Regions from separate parts of the Paraneptunicella aestuarii genome, predicted to be linked through region 3. Evidence: predicted binding sites of a transcription regulator. Region 3 holds the regulator's gene; each other region holds the start of a gene.

Region 1 (6,958 bases), 310 kb from region 3:
TCTGAATTTAAAGTAGTAAATTCGTTACAGAGTGCGCAAAGACTGAGCTGGCAAGGTGTTAAGAAAATAAAAAAAATTTTCCATGTAGACGAAAGTATAGGGGCAGGTGCTTGTTTGTTGAACGATTTCGTTAGGGGCGTCGTATTAGATAGTGTCTGGGGGAATTACGATTTGAGTGAAAATGCGTGTCTGAATTTTGAATATGAAAGAGCCCTCGAAAGAGGGCTCTAAAAATCATTTTTAATTCTGGTAATTAACCGAAGTTTTTCGCTGCGAAATCCCAGTTAATCAAAGCCCAGAAACCTTCCATATACTTAGGACGCAAGTTTCTGTAGTCGATGTAGTAAGCGTGTTCCCACAAATCAACAGTCATCAAAGGAGTAACGCCGTCTTCTGTTAACGGTGTTGCTGCATTGCTCGTGTTCACGATATCCAGGCCGCCGTCTGCAGTTTTGATCAACCAAGTCCAGCTAGAGCCGAAGTTGTTTACTGCTTTGTCGTTGAACGCTGCTTTGAAGTCTTCAAAAGAACCCCATTTTGCATTGATAGCGTCAGCTAATGCGCCAGTTGGTTCGCCGCCGCCATTTGGGCTCAGGCTGTTCCAGTAGAAAGTGTGGTTCCAGATTTGAGCTGCATTGTTAAATACACCGCCTTCTGAAGTTTTAACAATCTCTTCAAGAGATTTGTTTTCCATATCAGTGCCTTCAACCAGGCCATTCAACTTGGCAACGTAAGTTGCGTGGTGTTTGCCGTGGTGGAAATCAAGAGTTTCAGCAGAAATGTGCGGCTCTAGGGCATTTTTCTCGTATGGGAGTGGGGGTAATTCAAAAGCCATGGTGATTCTCCAGTATTGAGTTGGGTTGCAATCCTAGTACGGAAATACTTCAAATTAAAGACTTGGATGACAACTTTTTGCGTATAAATTGTCTCGTTTTGAGCTGTCACCCGATATGGGTATGGCTCGAATAAATACAAGATGCTTTTTTCGAAAATGTTATAAGAAAAAGAATTAAGAAGAACTTGAAAAGCTAAATTTAGACACAATAATCATCTGTCTGGCATGTCAGTTTGCTTGTTGAGAAAAGAGAGCGTTATCATTAATTGTTAGCACTCCTGTGAAATCGGCTTTTCAACAGGCAAAGATGCGAATTAATATTTGATATTTTTGATGTAGGTAAAACTTAATGGAAACCCTTGATAAAATTAAACAGCAAATTTCCGAAAATCCCATTCTTTTGTACATGAAAGGGTCTCCCAAGCTGCCTAGCTGTGGTTTTTCTTCACAAGCTGCTCAGGTCATGATTTCCTGTGGTGAGCCATTTGCTTATGTCGACATTTTGCAGAACCCTGATATTCGTGCTGAATTGCCGAAATATGCTGATTGGCCGACTTTCCCGCAATTGTGGGTTGAAGGTGAGTTGATTGGTGGCTGTGACATTATTATGGAGATGTTCCAGCAAGGTGAGTTGCAGCCTATTATCAAAGAAGCCGCTGCCAGAGCTCAGCAAGCGGCTGGCGACGCAGAATAGCTTCTTATACCGATTTCTTTTTTTGAGAGTGGGGCTAAACGCCCTGCTCACATGCACCCATTTCCTTTCAGTTAAACAGACGAGCGGGTCTTTTCTTCTTAATTAAAATAGTCTGTGAATAGCAGAATAGAATGAACTTGTGATGAGATAGAAGCGAAGACTTTAGACGTCTCAGGATACTTCTTTAAACAATGAGCTATCGACTATGGTTTGGTCGATAATGGTTTGAGCAACCTGAGCACACTTGCCACATTGGTTTGCAACGCCAAGGCTACGGCGTAAATCGCGAATGTTACCCACGCCTTGTTCTTCCACGGCTTTGCGGATAGCTCGGTCGGTGATGGCATTGCAAAGGCAAACGTACATTTGGGTCTCTTTTGCTCGGGTTGTAAGTAAAAACGTTGTTGTTTGTAACGACCTGAGAGAGTTATCTATACCAACTTCTCTTAAGTTTCTTTCTTAAATGTTACTGTAAATGATAATAATTGTTATTTGTAATAATGCAAGAGGAATTTTTGTTCAATCATATTATTTTGTGATCAAATATTCGGCTGATTCGTTCATCTTGATTGCCATGAATTGAATTTATCGAATAAGACAATTAACTAAATCAATTGGTTTTTTTACTAACCGTCACTATATTGTGTATCAGCCTACTCCTACTGGGTTAGAGTTGTGCATTTTTTAGCTGATTTTGCGCACTGTTTTTGTGTAATAGCCGCGTTTAAGTTCGGCACACTGTTCTAACTCAGTAGGAGCGGCTGAACACGCTCGCAAATATTATTTAGCGATTCTTTTCAATGTTATACATTTATCGGAGAACTCAATGAGTGTATTAGTTGGTCGTCCAGCTCCTGACTTTACTGCAGCCGCTGTTAAAGGTAATGGTGAAATCGTAGATAGCTTCACTTTGTCTGAAGAAATCAAAGGCAAAAAAGCAGTTATCTTCTTCTATCCTCTGGACTTTACCTTTGTTTGTCCTTCTGAATTGATCGCTTTCGACAAGCGTTATGAAGAGTTCCAAAAGCGTGGTGTTGAAGTAATTGGTGTTTCCATCGATTCTCAATTCTCTCACAACGCATGGCGTAACACTCCAGTAGAAAAAGGTGGTATCGGCCCTGTTAAGTACACTTTGGTTGCTGACGTTAAGCATGAAATTTGCCAAGCGTATGATGTTGAGCATCCAGAAGCTGGTGTTGCTTTCCGTGGTTCTTTCTTGATTGACGCTGCTGGTAACGTTCGCCATCAGGTTGTTAACGATCTACCTCTAGGCCGTAACATCGACGAAATGTTGCGCATGGTTGATGCGTTGAACTTCCACGAAGAACACGGTGAAGTTTGCCCAGCTGGCTGGCAAGAAGGTAAGAAAGGCATGAATGCAAGCCCGGAAGGTGTTGCTGCATACTTGTCTGAAAACTCAGATCAGCTATAACTTATAATCCGTTAGCTGCTGAAAATTCAGTTTCAAAAAAGGATGAAGTCGTAAGGCTTCATCCTTTTTTCTTTTCAGTTCAGGGAGCCTGATTAGCTCATCGGCCAACCCACACCATCGTGCCATTTATTAACGATAGTGCAGAATAGTTGCGCTGTTTTTTGTGCATCGTAAATGGCTGAATGCGCTTCTTTTTGATCAAAGTCCATGCCTGCAGCCTTACAGGCTTTGGCTAAAACGGTTTGACCAAATGCTAATCCTGCCAGACTGGTTGTGTCGAAAGACACGAAAGGATGAAATGGGCTGCGCTTTAATTCAACACGATCAATCGCCGCATTGATAAAGCTTTGATCGAAGGCTGCGTTGTGCGCCACTATCACTGAGCGTTGGCAGTTTGCCTGTTTCTGTCCTTTACGGATGTGTTTGCAAAGATCGGTAATGGCATCCTGTTCAGAAATAGCGCCACGTAGTGCGCAGTAAGGATCAATACCATTAAAATCCAGAGCTGATTGTTCCAGATTGGCACCATGAAAAGGCAATACATGGTAATGAAAGGTTTTGTCCATGTGTAGCTGACCGTTCTCATCCATTTTGAGAGTGACTGCAGCCACTTCCAACAAAGCGTCTTGCAATGCATTAAATCCTGCGGTTTCTACGTCAATAACCACCGGGTAATATCCACGGAAACGGTTACATAGCTGGAATTTATCTTCCGGCATGGACATATCGAATGAGCTTAACTCCATAAATTATCGCAACCAAGGCAAAATACCAGAGGCGATCCTAGCAAAATACAACCTGTGTGCCGATCTTTATTGGTACTTTTAGCAATGAAAAGCGAAAAAATCATCAAAGTGCTATGTATGCAAGGGGGAACAGTTTGCAGGGTTTGTAAAGCATTATGCCTGTTTGCTTAAGCTATACTTGATGTTTTATTTGAATTGGTAGTAAGCTTGGTTCCGGTGGCGGCTCTACAGGTTTCTAGCTTTTAGAAATAACGATAGGGAAATAAGGCATAGAGCCGGGTATTGAGACTATTGGATTTTCAGGAATCAGACACATCTGGGGCTGGTTTTTTTGCGTAGTGTTTCCAAGTGAAACGGTACTTGTTCAAAAAGCCTTTAAGTGATTGGCTTATATGCCGATACAAAGCCAAAGAGTTGCAATATATTCCAGTTTGTTTTGGCATGTTCAGGTAAGCCGATGCAAACAGATACAAGTAGAAGCAAGAGTTTACATTTGCCTGAGTCGCTTGATTAGTTTGCGCTTGAGCTGCTTGAACTTGAATAGTTGGGATCACCACCGGTATGAAAAAGTTAGTATTTGGTTTCTTATTATTTTCCTTCGGCGCTAGTGCCAGCGTTCGCCACTATTCTGCGAATGTTGAAGATTCCGTATGGAGTATCAACGTTCCCAATCGCCTTGAGTGTACGCTTACCCATGATTTGCCCGGCTACGGTAAAGCCATCTTTTCCAGTGTTGCCAGCAAGCATTTGAACATGGAATTCACTCTGGATATGCGTCGCCTTCCGAAAGACTATCGCATGGCTTATGTCTATTCTGTGCCGCCAAGCTGGATGCCCGGCGAATTACAGCGTCCTATTGCCGATATGAATATTCGCAAGCAATATGATAGCGATTTGCCTGAACAGGCCGCATGGACCATGCTGTCTGAACTGGAAAAAGGTTATTGGCCGACCATTTATTATCAAGACTGGTACAGTCGTTATGACAGTGTTGCGGTTGCCTTGAATGCCAGTAATTTCGCTTTGCCTTATGAGAGCTTTGTCAATTGCGTTTCCAATTTATTGCCGTTCAGCTTTGATGACATTTCCTACACAGTGCTTTCTTACGAAAAGAACAGTATTAACCTTACTCGGGGAGCCAAGCAAAAGCTGAATATGATTGGCGAATATTTGAAGGAAGACACTGACTTGGAACTGGTATTACTGGATGGTTATACCGACAGCTACGGTGGTCGTTACAGCAATGAACAGTTATCCATAAAACGCGCCAACGAAATTAAAACCTTCTTTGAAAAAATGGGCGTTGCAGCTGAACGTATCGAAGTGACCGGACACGGTGAGCGTCGCCATATTTCACCGAACGACAATAGTCTGGCGAGAGCGAAAAACCGACGCGTTGTTATTCGGATGCAGAAGTCTTAAAAGTTCAGGAATGAATTAACAAAATGGCGGCCTAGGCCGCCATTTGCATATTAGTCATCAGTAAAAATTAAGATTAACGAGCTGTCCAGCCACCGTCCAGAACAATGGTTTGTCCTGTGATATTTCTAGCGGCATTGCTCATCAAGAAAGCGGCTGTCTCAGCTAACTCATCTAGACCAATGAATGCCTTCTTAGGCATGGGTTCCAGCATGATTTTGTTCACCACTTCTTCTTCTGATAAGCCATGTTCTTTCGCCTGTGAAGCAATCTGTTTTTCAACCAGAGGGGTTTTCACATAAGAAGGGCAAAGGGTGTTGATGGTTACATCCACGTCGCCTGTTTCCAGAGCCAGAGTTTTAGCAAATCCCAGCAAACCGTGTTTCGCAGCTACATAAGCTGATTTGTACGGAGAAGCCACAAGAGAATGGATGGAACCAACGTTAATAATTCGTCCATAACCGCGTTCTTTCATGGTTGGTAATAGGGCGCGTGTTAGCATGGCTGGGCCAACCAGCATAACCTGTATTAGCAAACTCCATTTATCCGCCGGGAAATCTTCCAGCCTGGATACGTGTTGAATACCGGCATTATTGACCAAAACATCAACCGGAGTGTCGGCCAGCTTTTCAGGAAGCGATGCAATAGCAGCGCTATCAGCTACATTAATTTCAATGGCTGATGCCGAAATAGATTGTTCTTTTAATTTGTTTGCGGCTGAATTGGCTGCGTCACCATTTAAGTCAGCAATAATGACATGATTACCTTGCTTGCCCAGGTATTCAGCAATGGCAAAACCGATGCCACTGGCTCCGCCTGTCACCAAGATATTTTTGTTCATTTGACTAGCCATTTTGTCTCCCGGAAATCTGTTGAATAAGTGAATATACCGCCTTGATTTGCTTACCATTCCGAGTGGCATAATCGCCATCGGTGTAACCCCACCAATCCCAGCAACCTTGAGGGTTGAAAGGGAGTACTGTGCTGTTTTTGGTTTGCGGGTAAAGCACCACAATATTGTTGCTCTCGGCCCATCGGTTTAAGCCAGTTTTGGTAACATAATCAGTGCCAATGGCTTCGGCATTTTGATTGCAACCGTGGAAGCTAATATGCAGTGAACAGGCTTTACCTTCAGCACAGTTTTCAGGCACGTATAAATAAGATTCTGTCGCTAGCGTGTCTTGTTGTTCCTTCGGCAATTGTTCCGTGCTTATTGTATGAATGTGACTTTGCGACGCTTGAGTGGCAGGGGTCAAATTGCCATACAGCTGAGTAAGCAAAGAGCCTGCGGCGTCAAACTGACAATTGCCGATGTAAGGTGATTCTGACTTTTTACAATCGCTCCCTTCATTCGCTGTTGGAAAATGATGAGCAAAGGCTTTGTCTTGCACATATTGAATATTGTCTTTCGGTATCCACTGTTGGTATTGCTGGTTAAGAGCCGATACAACACTGCGCCCCACTTTCTGATCCAGTGTACCGCCCAATATCCAGATTTTGTCGTCTTGCAAAGACTTGGTGTCGGCTATTTTGCCTTCTTGCTGCCAACGGTCTATTTGGGTTTCCAAAGCATTTAGCTCAATTGATGCTCCAGATTTTCCCACACATTGCGACAACGCTGTGGTCAGGCTGTTTTGAGCACAGAAATAAGGGCCACTGGCGATCATGGCGGCACCTTGAACTAACTCAGAATGAGCCAGATGAAACTGTGTTGCCATGTAGCCTCCACTGGATAATCCGGATACTGTGGTTTTCGATAAATCCAGATTTAGTGCCAGCGGCTCGCTGTAGCTTGAAAAGGAAATCGCAATTGCGCTGGCAAAAAGGCTAAA
Region 2 (6,958 bases), 1.7 Mb from region 3:
ATAAGTTTTTAGCGATGCCATCATTAGAATCAGTAAACAATTTGGCAACTTCATCGAAGTTTTCTTCCAATGCCGTTTTCATGCGTTCTTCGCCGCTTCCCAAGCCAAATTCATCAATTGCGGAAATTTCCAGTTTTCCTTTATCAGTAAAACCAACACCAATTGAGAACAATGTTCCCAATGCAGAAGCTGGTACCTTATTGCTGATAATATTTGATAGCTGGGTTTGCAAACCACGCACCATGAAATCACCAGCCAAAGCACCATCATCTTCCAGCTCAGATTGACCGTACTTGGTTAAACGACCGATTTCATCCATTAGAGTGTTGTAATCATCAACAAAATCTCTAATTTTGGACTTCATTCCATCTTTATCGTTACCAATGGTTAATTTTGACGCGGTATCTGGTGTACCGTCATTATTCGCGTCAGGTGATAACGCTGTCGCTTCAAAAGAAACGTTTTGAATGACGTTTTCAAATTTATTGGTGCTACTTTGAACAGCGATACCGTCAATTGTCGCGGTTGCATTGGCGGCATCTTTCTTCAGACCATTGGTATTCAAATTACGGTCAATGGTTTCGGTAGAATCAGTGCTGGTAACACGATCCAAATCAGCCAAATCGTTATTATTAACAACGATCAGGTTGTCATTGGCTCCAGTCAGCGAGGAGTTATACACCAGCTTGGCACCAGCAGCAGTACCAGTATCAATGATACTTGCAGTAACCAGCGGTGTTAAACCATCGGACTGTAAATTATTCGAAGAGGAATTAATTGCATTTGCCAACTGTTGCAATGACATGCCGGCAGAAACATTGACACTAAAGGTATCGGTCGACGTTCCAAATTTGAAACTAATCGAGCCTGAACCCGCAGAAAGGACTGACGAACTGGTATTAGCAAAGTCACCATCGGTACTTTCGTAACGGGTTCCTTTTGCTAATCCAGTTATAACTACATCATAAGAAGCTTCCAACGCACTTGTTGACGCTTCAGCAGTAAAGGGGCCATCATCCCCCTCACCCAAATTGAGTGAACTGGGATGATCAATCTGAGGTTTTCTGGCATTCAAGTTATAGTCATTTCTCAACTCATCAACTGAATCTTCAAAATCACTTAACTTGGACTGCAATGAGCCAATACCAGAAATAATGGCATCCAAAGATTCTTCTTTCTGGTTAAGACGTTCTTCTTTTGGTTTACGCTCAGCTTCGATTAACTGTGTAACCAAATCATCTAACGCAAGACCTGAACCGACACCTAAACTTTGGATACCCATGACTTACCTCGTTAATTAAACCTCTTTATTGAACAGAACTCCTACAGCTGCACCCACATCGGTTTGAAGCTCTCGAATTTTTTCTGACAACCTCAGCACCTCTTCTGAGGGAATTTGTCGAATCAATTCTCCAGTTTCAGAATCCGTTACTTTTACAACGGATCGATTGGACTCCTCGCTAAACGAGAAATTCAGATTTCTGTTCTGCGCTTGCACAAATTCGCTAACTTCTCCAACTGCCGTTTCAATATCCTCTTGAGGAGCAGTTGATACATCGTTCTTACCATTTATATCGGCATTTGTGTTCAGAGTATTAACAGAATTTATAGAAACGTTAGTTCCTTTATCTTCCGGCTTTTGCTCTTGCACAACACGATGATTATTAGCAATTTGTTGGCTAGCTACAGCACTAGCAAGCTGGCTTGTTTGTGAAAACTCAACATCCATCTTTCACCTCCCCCTTAATTGAACTTTAGAGGATGACAAAATAAAGGCAAAAGAAGGCCACTATAATTAAGTATAGTAGCCTTGCCAACATTCATGATACTAACCTGATTTCCAGCTAGCCTTATCCAAGCAAGGATAATGCCGACTGTGGTCTCTGGTTAGCCTGACTCAATACCGAGATACTCGCCTGTTGTACGATTTGGTTTCGCGTTAACTCAGCGGTCTCTACGGCAAAGTCAGTATCACGGATACGTGAACGTGCGCCAGACAGGTTTTCAGATACGTTCGACAAGTTACGAATCGTAGACTGGAAACGGTTTTGCAAGGCACCCAAATCCGCACGTGTACTACCAATGGTAGAAATAGCCGCATCAATAGAAGCAATCGCTGCTGATGCACCTGCAACAGTCGCTACTGTTGTATTAGCCAATCCCAAACCAGAAGCACCGTAGCCACCTGAACGGGAAATGTTTACTGAAATAGTTTGACCAGCATTCGCACCAACAAGGAACGCAGCTGAGAAAGAACCATTCAAGATGTTGTTGCCCGCAAATTGAGTGTTTTGTGCTACACGGCTGATTTCAGCTTTAAGTGCAGATACTTCTGTTTGAAGCGCTGTACGGTCAGCAGAAGAGTTGATACCGTTTTGTGACTGAACAGCCAATTGTCTGATACGTTGCAAACCACTTGTAACCTCGCTCAATGCACCTTCAGCAGTTTGTGCCAAAGAGATCGCATCGTTTGCGTTACGAACAGCCTGGTTAAGACCCTGGATTTGAGACGTCATACGATCCGTAATTTGCAAACCTGCAGCATCATCAGCAGCACTGTTAATACGGAAGCCTGAAGACAATCTTTCAAAAGAAGTGCTTAATTGTGTTCCAGAGTTGAACAACTGACGTTGTGCATTCAAAGAAGACACGTTGGTGTTTACATATAAACTCATGATAATACCTCCTGAGAACTGAATCGGATGACACCTCTATCATCACAGGTCAGTTCGCCTAATATTCAACATCCGAAGATGTCGCCTCACTAGTAAACTGTTATTATTGAATCCAGCTACCTCTAACTAAATTCAAACAGTTAAAATACCCCTCAGCTATAGTTATCGACGCCCACTAAAGATTCTTTAGGAAAAAAATCAAAAAAATTTAAATATTTTTATCTTTATGTTTTTAAAGGAGTTTATTTAATGATTTTAGTGAGTTTGAGGACCACACCAGAAAATCGACATTGACAGGTATTAATGACTTGGCAGATATTTAAAAAAGAATTTAGTGAATTTTTGTTGTTTTGAAACTTTGGCACGATACCTGCTTTATTATTTTCGTGAACAAGTTGAATCGGTCACAACAACAAAAATTTGACAGTAAGACAATGTGGCTCCCGAATGTGAATCCTTGCACATTTAAGATTACGGAAGATTTGAAGGGAAATGATGGGAATACGGACGTAAAAAAGCCGGGTCAAATGACCCGGCCAACTTGCTCACGTTAGGAGTTCGAGCAAAAAATCGGTTCTAGTCCGGCTAGCAGGTATAAAGAATTTGAAACTGGCCTCTCAACCTACTTCTACACTCTTAATCCTGTTGGCCGGCGTTTCCGGGGTTGGCCTCTCACTTCCACCCTTATAGGAAACGCCGTGTTGGCTATTAACCCAGAAGACTCAACGCAGCTTGCGGTCTTTGGTTAGCCTGGCTCAGCACAGTTGTACTCGCCTGTTGTAAAATCTGATTTCTCGTTAATTCCGCTGTTTCTACCGCAAAATCGGTATCTTTGATACGTGATCTAGCAGCCGATACGTTTTCGGAAATACTACTCAAGTTTCTAATTGTAGACTGAAAACGGTTCTGTATCGCACCTAAATCTGCTCGTTTACTACCAATCGTCGATATCGCGGCGTCAATCGAAGCTATGGCAGCCGAAGCTCCTGGTGCAGTGGCAACGGTTAAGTTCGCCAAACCTAATCCAGACGCTCCAAATCCACCGCCCGAGCGAGAAATATTAACGCTGATAGACTGACCGGCGTTTGCGCCAACCAGGAAAACAGCCGAATACGTTCCATTAAGAATAGTGACACCTGCGAACTGAGTCGTCGAGGAGATTCGACTAATTTCTGCTTTTAATGCCGATACCTCTTTCTGCAGTGCCAATCTATCGGCAGATGAGTTAATACCATTTTGCGACTGCACCGCCAACACACGAATACGTTGCAATGCTGTAGTAGTTTCAGCCAGTGCACCTTCTGCGGTTTGCGCCAAAGAAATGCCGTCGTTCGCGTTACGCACAGCTTGGTTCAAACCTTGAATCTGTGCCGTCATACGGTCTGAAATCTGTAGACCTGCTGCATCATCTTTTGAACTGTTAATTCTGAATCCTGAAGACAAACGTTCAAATGATGTACTTAATGAATTGTTGCTATTAAATAACTGTCTGGTCGCATTTAGTGACGATACATTGGTATTTACATATAAGCTCATGGCTTTTCTCCTAACGTTTTTACCTTGATTTTGTTATTTGTTTTATTCAAGGTTGCTCAGTTTTTTTAATTGTTGGCACACTATGTGCTTTTTAGTTTATGTCTGACGGTTTTCTGACAGACAATTAGCTGGGCATTTAAACAACAAAAGCCTATGCTAAAAGGGAGCGTTTGCTCTGGCTGACTTACAGGATTGATGGCCTAATACCTCAATACCTCACTACCTCCTGGCGTTGGTTCTGTGAGTCAGCTGTTACCCCAGAAGCCACGGAATAACCCGGCAATCCTTGCCTCAATACATAGTCTTTAAAAAATGTCCGGTAATAAAACGCTTGCGATCTTTAGTCAGGTGCAGCTTTTCCCCGTTATTTGCTACCCAACTTTTCCTTTTATTTTTCGATAGTTACTGTATTTCCTTACACCGTAACTATCGTTCAAGGAAGCTGTCTATCTGGATTAACCACCCAGTAGACTTAATGCCGCTTGTGGTCTTTGATTCGCCTGACTCAGCACCGTTGTACTCGCTTGTTGCAAGATTTGGGTACGGGTCAATTCTGCCGTCTCGACGGCAAAGTCTGTATCTTTGATGCGAGATCTTGCCGCTGATACGTTCTCTGAGATGCTGCTCAGGTTACGAATGGTTGATTGAAATCTGTTTTGAATTGCACCAAGGTCTGCACGAACACCGCCGATAACAGAGATTGCACTATCAATTGCGGTGATTGCTGCCGATGCACCTTGCGCTGTCGCTACCGTCGTATTGGCCAATCCCAAACCGGATGCACCATAACCACCACCAGCACGAGAAATATTGACGCTAATTGACTGGCCTGCGTTGGCACCTACCAGGAATACAGCAGAATAAGCTCCATTCAGAATAGTCACACCGGCAAATTGAGTTGTTGAAGCAATACGGCTGATTTCAGCTTTTAATGCAGACACTTCTTTTTGTAGTGCCAAGCGGTCGGCTGATGAGTTGATACCGTTTTGTGATTGAACTGCCAACACACGAATACGTTGTAAAGCAGTAGTTGTTTCAGATAACGCACCTTCTGCGGTTTGCGCTAGCGAAATACCATCATTTGCGTTACGAACAGCCTGGTTTAAACCTTGGATTTGGGCAGTCATACGGTCTGAAATTTGTAGACCAGCTGCGTCATCTTTTGAACTGTTGATTCTGAAACCAGAAGATAAACGTTCAAATGCTGTACTTAATGCAATATTTGAATTGAACAATTGGCGTGTCGCATTCAACGACGACACATTAGTGTTTACGAATAAGCTCATTTTTGTTTCTCCTAACGATTTTTATAAGCAACAGACCAATTGTTATTTTTGTTTGTGGTCTGGTTGATAAGGTCTGGTTTTTATTGTTTTTTTATTGACTCTTATCTTGGCTCTGGCTTGTTATTTTTGTTAATTGCTCAGTGCCTTTGCTCTATGTATCGTCGAGAAGCAAAAATTACTTTAGAAAAAAAATAAGTTTTTTTGAATAGTCTTATTTTTCAATTAGTTATAAATAATATTTTGTAGCCTATTGGTGATTAATTTGGTGTATTTTTCTTCTTTTCAGTTCGTTTTTTAAAAGGTTGGCCGGGGATTTTCCCCGGCCTATGCTCACGATTGGAGTGAGTGAGCGTTGCTCTGTTCTGTCTGACTTTTACCTCTTCCTGAAATCTACCTCCTGGCGTCCTCAGTTCAGACAGAACTTTTAATGAGCGATTATCCTAACAATGACAATGCAGCTTGAGGACGTTGGTTCGCCTGACTCAATACAGTTGTACTGGCTTGTTGGATGATCTGGTTACGAGTCAACTCAGCAGTTTCAGTTGCGAAGTCAGTATCACGGATACGTGAACGAGCGCCTGATACGTTTTCAGAGATGTTACTCAAGTTACGAATAGTAGACTGGAAGCGGTTTTGCAGCGCACCCAAGTCAGCTCTGGTAGCTCCGATAGTAGAAATCGCTGCGTCGATAGAAGCAATCGCGGCAGAAGCACCAGCATGAGTCGCAACGGTAGTGTTAGTCAAGCTCAGACCAGAAGCACCGAAGCCACCAGTACGAGACAAGTTAACAGAAATAGTCTGACCTGCGTTTGCACCAACCAGGAAAGCAGCAGAATAGCCACCACTTAGTACGTTAACGCCTGCGAATTGAGTTGTTTGTGCAACACGGCTGATTTCTGCCTTGATTGCTGATACTTCTTTTTGCAAAGCCAAGCGGTCTGCAGAAGTGTTGATACCATTTTGTGATTGAACAGCTAGTTGACGAATACGTTGTAAGCCATTTGTTACCTCACCTAACGCACCTTCAGCAGTTTGCGCAAGAGAAATAGCATCGTTCGCGTTACGAACAGCTTGGTTAAGACCTTGAATTTGAGAAGTCATACGATCCGTGATTTGCAAACCAGCAGCATCGTCTGCAGCGCGGTTAATACGGAAACCTGATGATAATCTTTCGAATGAAGTGCCTAAAGCATTTCCAGAGTTGAATAATTGACGCTGTGCGTTCAATGAAGATACGTTGGTATTTACATATAAACCGGACATAACTGTCCCTCCTACACTCTTAATCTCCCAGTGCTTTTCTAAATATACACTGGTACCTGACGATAATAATCGTCATATGGTTAATAAAAACAGTAAGTTACCTAATAGTATTTACTGTCACTGGCTCTCTCGCTTAGGTTATCGACGCAGCCAGATTTCCCTTTAGTAAAAAATCCAAAATTTCTTCATCTGTGAATT
Region 3 (6,958 bases):
TAATCTGGTCAAGGCGCTTGGTGTCTACACGAACCGTTGTTTCAGCTTGAGGAGGTGGCGCGGCGCCTTTCTTGTCATCCTTCTTAGGTCCAGTAGCAGGTGCTGATGCAGCTGGACTAGCAGCGGCGATACTTTGAGTAGCCTTCACTTTATCAGGTTCTGACTTACTTTCAGGCGCTTTTACAGGCTCAGCTTTAGGAGCTGCGGGCTTATCCTTGGGCTTGGTTTCAGAAGGCTTCTCAGATTTAGGCTGAGAGGGTGCTGTGACACTTGGACCTTTACCTTGACCATGAAGTTGATCCAGTAAAGCTTCAAATTCATCGTCAGTAATATCTTCGTCTTCACCAGTGGAAGACGCTACAGGAGCAGGTTTAACTTTGACTGGCTCAGGAGCCTCATCGTCCTCGGAACCGAACTTGCCCTTACCATGTAATTGATCCAATAACGCTTCGAATTCGTCATCGGTAATATCTTCATCGACATGACCTTTAGGGGAAGGGCCTTTTTTACCAGCCTCTTCATCCTTACCTGGGGCACCGTTAGGTCCATGAAGTTCGTCTAATAGTTTCTCAAATTCATCTTCGGAAATTTCGTCAATACCGCCATCACGACTATCAGAAGAGTCATCATCTTCACCAAATAAATCAAGCCCCAGATCGTCATCATCAACATCAGGAACTATAGGTGATGATGCAGGCTCTGGCGCAACAGAAACTTCTTCATCCTTGCTTTGAGGTTGACTCAATCTATGCAGGGTTTCCAACAATTCAGGAGACGCGGGTTGTAAAGGCTCTCTGGATTTGACACTTTGGAACATTTCAACAACAACATCTGTTGCCTGCAGAATGACATCCATTAATTCAGGAGTTAGCTTGCGCTGTCCATTACGCATTACGTCAAAAACGTTCTCTGCGCCGTGACAAACATCTACCAGTTCAGTCAGCGATAAGAAACCCGCCCCACCTTTTACAGTGTGATAGCCACGGAATATCGCATTCAACAAATCTGAATCTTCGGGATTATTTTCCAGATCGACGAGTTGTTCTTGTAGTTGCTCCAGAATCTCTCCGGCCTCGACCAAAAAGTCCTGAAGGATATCCTCGTCCAAGTCAAACGACATATATCAGTTCCCCCTAGAAACCCAAGCTTGAAAGAAGATCGTCAACATCATCCTGACCAGTCACAACATCATCTCGGCTTTCGGCGTCAATAATAGGACCTTCAGGAGATTGGGCTGCTTTCTCTCTCTTTTCTTTTTTAGAGGTTTCACTCACCTCTGGCTCACCGAACACTTTTAATACGTTAACCAGGCTGTCTTCAACTTCCTTCACCAACTCAATAACTCGGCGAATGACCTGACCGGTTAAGTCCTGATAGCCTTGAGCCATCAACACTTCAGTTAGCAAGCCTGTTAATTGGGAAGAGTCATTACTGGACTCTTCCAGAAACTTATCAACACTATGGCATAATGCTTTAAATTCACCCAATTCCAATTGGCGAGACATGAGTTTCTTCCATTGGGGAAGAATACCATTAATATCAGCGCACATTTTCTCGGCAATGGGCATACTACTTTCAACAGCATCCATGGTTTGGTTCGCTGCCTGCTCGGTAGTTTCAATAACATAGTTTAGACGAGACTGAGCATCGGGAATGTCTTCTGTCGCCAAGTCAGCAATTCGAGAATCAATGTTGAAACTATTCAATGAATCGTGCAACTGGCGTGTCAATTTTCCGACTTCCGCAAACAATTCCATGGAATCCTGAATTTTAGTCGCTTCCAACAAGGCGGTGGCGGCATCGTTGTCGCCAGCTTCCAAAAACTCAACTAATTGTTTGGCGTCGTCTAACGACATAGGTGCATTTGTAGCGGAGCTCATAAGACTTCACCTCTGTATTGCAGGTTCAGCCGGAACTAACCCAAGCGCTCAAAAATTTTGTCAAGCTTTTCTTTCAAGGTCGCAGCTGTAAATGGTTTAACAACGTAGCCATTCACGCCAGCCTGAGCCGCTGCAACAATCTGTTCTTTCTTAGCTTCTGCTGTCACCATTAAAACAGGAGTATGTTTCAAATTATCATCAGCTCTGATTGCACGAAGCAAATCAATTCCTTGCATACCAGGCATGTTCCAATCTGTTACCACAAAGTCAAAATCGCCTTGTTGTAACATCGGCAGAGCAGTGCTTCCATCGTCTGCTTCTTGCACATTGGTGAAACCCAAGTCTTTTAATAAGTTTTTAATGATACGTCTCATTGTCGAAAAGTCGTCAACAACAAGAATTTTCATATTTTTATCCAAAACCGCCTCCAAAAAGGACCAGACCAACAGCTATTATTGTACTTATTTATTCTGCTTGCCAAGCCTGCATACGAGATTTAAGTCTAAGCATTGCCTGACTATGTATTTGACTGACTCGAGATTCACTGACTTCCAATACTTCACCAATCTCTCTGAGGTTCAGTTCCTCGTCATAATACAAAGAAAGTACTATCGCTTCACGCTCTGGCAAGGTTGTAATGGCATTTGCCAATGCCTTCTGGAACTCCCCCTGCATTAAATCATCCAGAGGGCGATCACTACCTTTATTATTTTCCGTTGTTAATACATCTTCCGTGACACCCAAATCTTCAATTCCCACCATTTTGCCTGAATTTACTTCATGCAGCATTTGGTGATATTCATCTAATGATACGCCCATTTTCTCGGCGATATCAGTATCTTTTGCATCGCCTCCGGTTTCGCGCTCAACAGCATGAATGGCTTCAGCTATGGCACGTCCATTTTTATGAACGGAACGAGGTGTCCAATCACCTTTACGAATATCATCAAGCATAGCGCCTCGAATTCGTATCCCGGCGAAAGTTTCAAAGCTGGCGCCTTTACTTCCATCGAAGTTACGCGCAGCTTCCAATAAGCCAATCATGCCGGCCTGAATTAAGTCTTCAACAAGAACACTGGCTGGCAATCGAGCCATCAAATGGTGAGCAATACGCTTTACTAATGGTGCGTGTTGCTCGACCAATTGCTGCTTATTATCTAATTGTTGATACGCCGCTGCTTTGTTATTCACGCTTGGTCACTTACCGCCTGTTGTTTCACCAACTGTTCCAGGAAAAACTCCAAATGACCTCCTGGTTGTGCAGGAATCGGCCAAGTCAATGCTGTTCTGGCCAAATTCATAACTGCCACAGAAGCTGGCGAATTGGGAAACGCTTCCACTATAGCTTTTTGCTTACGTACCGCCTTGCGAATATTTTCATCATAAGGAATGGTCGCAACTAATTCCAGAGCCACATCCAAAAATCGGTTTGTTACTTTGGATAGTTTAGCAAATAACTCCTGACCTTCTCGTACATTTCGCACCATATTGGCAACAATCTTAAAACGAAACACACCATGGTCACGATTTAATAACTTCATTAATGCATATGCATCGGTTAAGGATGTTGGTTCATTACAAACAACAACCAACACATCCTGCGATGCCCGGGCAAAGCTTAATACCATGCCGGAAATACCCGCCGCTGTATCAACAATAAGTACATCAACAGGTGTACGTAATTCACTAAACGCCCTTATTAAGCCAGCATGTTCTGCGGGCGTCAATTCAGTCATAGACTGTGTACCTGACGTTGCTGGCGCAATTTTAATTCCGTGAGGGCCTTCTACAAGAATTTCGTCCAGAGTACATTCACCAGACAAAACATGCGAAAGATTTTTCACTACACGCAATCCCAGCATAACATCGACATTGGCTAAGCCCAAATCGGCATCTAACACCAATACGCGTTTACCTAATTTAGCCATTGAAATAGCAGTATTCAAGGTAATGTTAGTTTTACCAACACCCCCTTTTCCGCCTGTAACGGCAATAACTTTAGTTAAGCTAGGCTGGTTCATTTTTCTCAAACTGCTTGCTTGATCCTCGATCATACTGCGACTGCTGATTGTTTAAATTGTTCTGCCGTAGTATGCGGTAAACAGTATTTTTTATAAAGCTTTGCTGCTGCCGATACCAAATATTTTGCTTCTGCCAACTTCAAATCTTCCGGAACCCGCTGCCCATCAGTCAGGTAACTCACAGGTACCCGCTTCTGAATAGCAACACTTACTGCTTCACCAAGGCTGTAACATTCATCCAACTTTGTAAATATACAACCTTTCATCATATCTTGCTGAAAAGCTGTAAAAGTTTGTTCAAGCACTTGCCTTTGAGTATTCGCCTGAACCACCAGATACATATTAATATCAGCATTTGTTTTACTGCTCAATGCTTCTAACTGTTTGATTAATCTGGTGTCTCTTTGACCAAACCCTGCAGTATCTATTAATACTAATCTCTTATTACGGAATTGATACAAAACATCTGATAACTCTTGTGCGTTTGATGCTTTTTTAACCGGACACCCCAGAATTTTGCCGTAAGTTGCCAGTTGGTCATATGCCGCAATACGATAACTGTCAATTGTTACCATAGCCACTTGATCTGCGCCATGTTTTTGTGCGAATTGTGCAGCTAATTTCGCAATTGTTGTTGTCTTACCGCAACCGGTAGGGCCAACCAAAGCAACAACACCTCCTTTTTCAAGGATATCGTTAGAGCCTGTTTTCAAGCGGTTAGCCAATAATTTAAGAATAAACAACCAGGCTTCACGCTCATCACAATTCTCAGGCGCATAGGACACAACCTCTTCCGCCAAGTCACGGTTAATTCCCATGTCTAACAAGCGAGAGGTTAAATAGGCTTGTAAAGGATGACTACGCTTCTTTTCCTGATTAATAAGACCAGATACCTGAAATTCCAAGACATCTCTTAAAGATTTTAATTCCTGGCGAATATCATCCATCGCACTGTTGCTAACAGGCTCTTGTGGCAAATCACGTTTAGTATGGGCAGACATCGCCGTGACGTTACTTGCAGGTTCTTTCGATGTGGCTACCGACATTTTCGCTGCAGCTGCTGGCTGATAGGGAGCACGTTGATTTCTCAATTCAGGCACTTCAGCATCAGCAGATTGAGTGCCTGTTGCTTTATATTGCTTTTCCAACAAGGCTTTCAAACTATCGGAGCCCGATTCGCCAATGACTTCACTTAATGTAGGCGAACGCTTTCCTTTAGGAGCGACAGGCGCTTTAGCCAATTCAGGAATAGGATTAGACGCAACTGGCTTAGGCGTACCCATTTTTGGCGCTGGCTCTTTGTCGTAAGCTGCGACAATCTCAATACCATCACCCACTTTTTTATTTGACATGATAACGGCGTCGCCACCTAGCTCTTCTTTTACCTGATTTAGAGCGTCGCGCATGTCTTTACCATAAAAGCGTCTAATTTTCATACGTCACCTTCGTACTTTGGTCAGCTTATTGCCCAATAGAGCTGACAATCTTAATTTGCTTGTCGTCAGGAACTTCTTGATACGACAACACATGCAATCCAGAGATACTATGTTTCAAGAATCGGGAGAGAACCGGACGTAACATGCCCGATGTCAATAATATGGCAGGCTCACCTTCTAGCTCTTGTTGCTGTGAAGCCTCTGATATTGAGCTCTGGAGCCTTTCAGCTAATCCAGGTTCGATGCCAGCGCCATCTTCTCCCCCAGCTTGCAACGACTGATGCAACATCTGTTCCAACTCTGGAGCCAAAGTAATGACAGGTATCTCTTTATTGCCGCCATTAACCTCTTGAAGAATCAAACGTTTCAGGGCGATACGGACTGCAGACACCAATACATCAGGGTCTTGGCTCTTAGGCCCATACTCGGACAAGGTTTGAATAATGGTACGTAAATCACGGATCGGAACACCTTCATACAATAGCGTTTGCAATACGCGCACTACGGTACTTAGAGGAAGAATGTCAGGCACTAAACCTTCAACCAGTTTCGGATTGCTCTTGGCCAGCATATCCAACAATTGCTGTACTTCTTCATAACCCAACAACTGATAAGCGTTATTCGTTAACAACTGGCTTAAATGCGTAGCCACAACAGTAGCCGCATCCACAACGGTATAACCCAATGTTTGAGCATGTTCGCGTTGCTCAGGACGGATCCAGACAGCATCCAATCCAAAGGCAGGATCATGAGTCGGTGTGCCATCCAGCTTACCAAAAACTTGTCCCGGATTAATCGCCAACTCGTCATCATGGCTAATTTCCGCTTCACCTACGCTAACACCCATCATAGAGATGTTGTAAGTATTCGGGGTTAAATCCAGGTTATCGCGAATATGTACAGGTGGAATAAGGAAGCCCAGCTCTTGCGACAATTTCTTACGTACGCCTTTAATACGTTGCAGCAATTCACCACCTTGCGCTTTATCGACTAATGGAATTAAACGATAGCCCACTTCCAAACCAATGGTGTCAACCTGTTGTACGTCATCCCAGCTAAGCTCTTTTACTTCAACCGGTTTATGAGATTTCTCAGGTAAGTTATCAGTCACAGCAGGAGCAGCTGCCGCTTTCGCAGCCTGCTTTTTATCCCAGTAAGCATAACCAGCAACCAAAGCACTAAAACCAAGGAACGCCAAATGAGGCATACCCGGTACAATACCCATCACAAACAAAATACCTGCCGTTACCCATAAAGCACGCTCATTACCTAATTGCTCTTTCATGACCGAACCCATTTCCTGGGTGTCATTCTCACGCGTTACGATAATCGCAGTAGCAACAGACAATAATAGTGAAGGGATTTGTGCAACCAAGCCGTCACCAATAGTTAGCAAGGTATAAATTTCAATCGCGTCAGAAAATGCCAAACCATGCTGGATCATGCCGATGAACAGGCCGCCAACTACGTTGATCAACATAATGAACAAACCTGCGACAGCATCACCTTTTACGAATTTTGACGCACCGTCCATCGAACCGTAAAAATCCGCTTCTGCGGTTATTTCTTCACGACGCTTACGCGCTTCATCAGAATCAATAAAACCAGCATTCAAATCGGC

The links. Region 3 encodes FliA, which starts transcription of late flagellar genes. Its sites were predicted from a motif close to CTAAAGNTNNNNNNNNNNNNGCCGATA; they were not measured.
Region 1: the regulator FliA is predicted to act here: its motif matches at 4,082-4,108, upstream of KIH87_RS14560 (flagellar protein MotY).
Region 2: the regulator FliA is predicted to act here: its motif matches at 2,839-2,865, upstream of KIH87_RS03775 (flagellin N-terminal helical domain-containing protein).

Annotation. Positions count from the first base shown of each region.
Region 1 covers NZ_CP074570.1:3,784,896-3,791,853, reverse strand. The annotation lists gene KIH87_RS14585 (Fe-Mn family superoxide dismutase) at 254-835, opposite strand; gene KIH87_RS14580 (Grx4 family monothiol glutaredoxin) at 1,185-1,529, shown strand; gene KIH87_RS14575 ((2Fe-2S)-binding protein) at 1,701-1,895, opposite strand; gene KIH87_RS14570 (peroxiredoxin) at 2,356-2,961, shown strand; gene rnt (ribonuclease T) at 3,054-3,680, opposite strand; gene KIH87_RS14560 (flagellar protein MotY) at 4,269-5,129, shown strand; gene KIH87_RS14555 (3-hydroxybutyrate dehydrogenase) at 5,203-5,979, opposite strand; gene KIH87_RS14550 (extracellular catalytic domain type 2 short-chain-length polyhydroxyalkanoate depolymerase) at 5,972-6,958, opposite strand, start outside.
Region 2 covers NZ_CP074570.1:918,862-925,819, reverse strand. The annotation lists gene fliD (flagellar filament capping protein FliD) at 1-1,282, opposite strand, end outside; gene KIH87_RS03780 (flagellar protein FlaG) at 1,298-1,729, opposite strand; gene KIH87_RS03775 (flagellin N-terminal helical domain-containing protein) at 1,851-2,675, opposite strand; gene KIH87_RS03770 (flagellin N-terminal helical domain-containing protein) at 3,384-4,211, opposite strand; gene KIH87_RS03765 (flagellin N-terminal helical domain-containing protein) at 4,667-5,497, opposite strand; gene KIH87_RS03760 (flagellin N-terminal helical domain-containing protein) at 5,933-6,760, opposite strand.
Region 3 covers NZ_CP074570.1:4,092,162-4,099,119, forward strand. The annotation lists gene KIH87_RS15805 (chemotaxis protein CheA) at 1-1,120, opposite strand, end outside; gene KIH87_RS15810 (protein phosphatase CheZ) at 1,134-1,880, opposite strand; gene cheY (chemotaxis response regulator CheY) at 1,916-2,299, opposite strand; gene KIH87_RS15820 (RNA polymerase sigma factor FliA) at 2,346-3,071, opposite strand; gene KIH87_RS15825 (MinD/ParA family protein) at 3,068-3,934, opposite strand; gene flhF (flagellar biosynthesis protein FlhF) at 3,931-5,337, opposite strand; gene flhA (flagellar biosynthesis protein FlhA) at 5,363-6,958, opposite strand, start outside.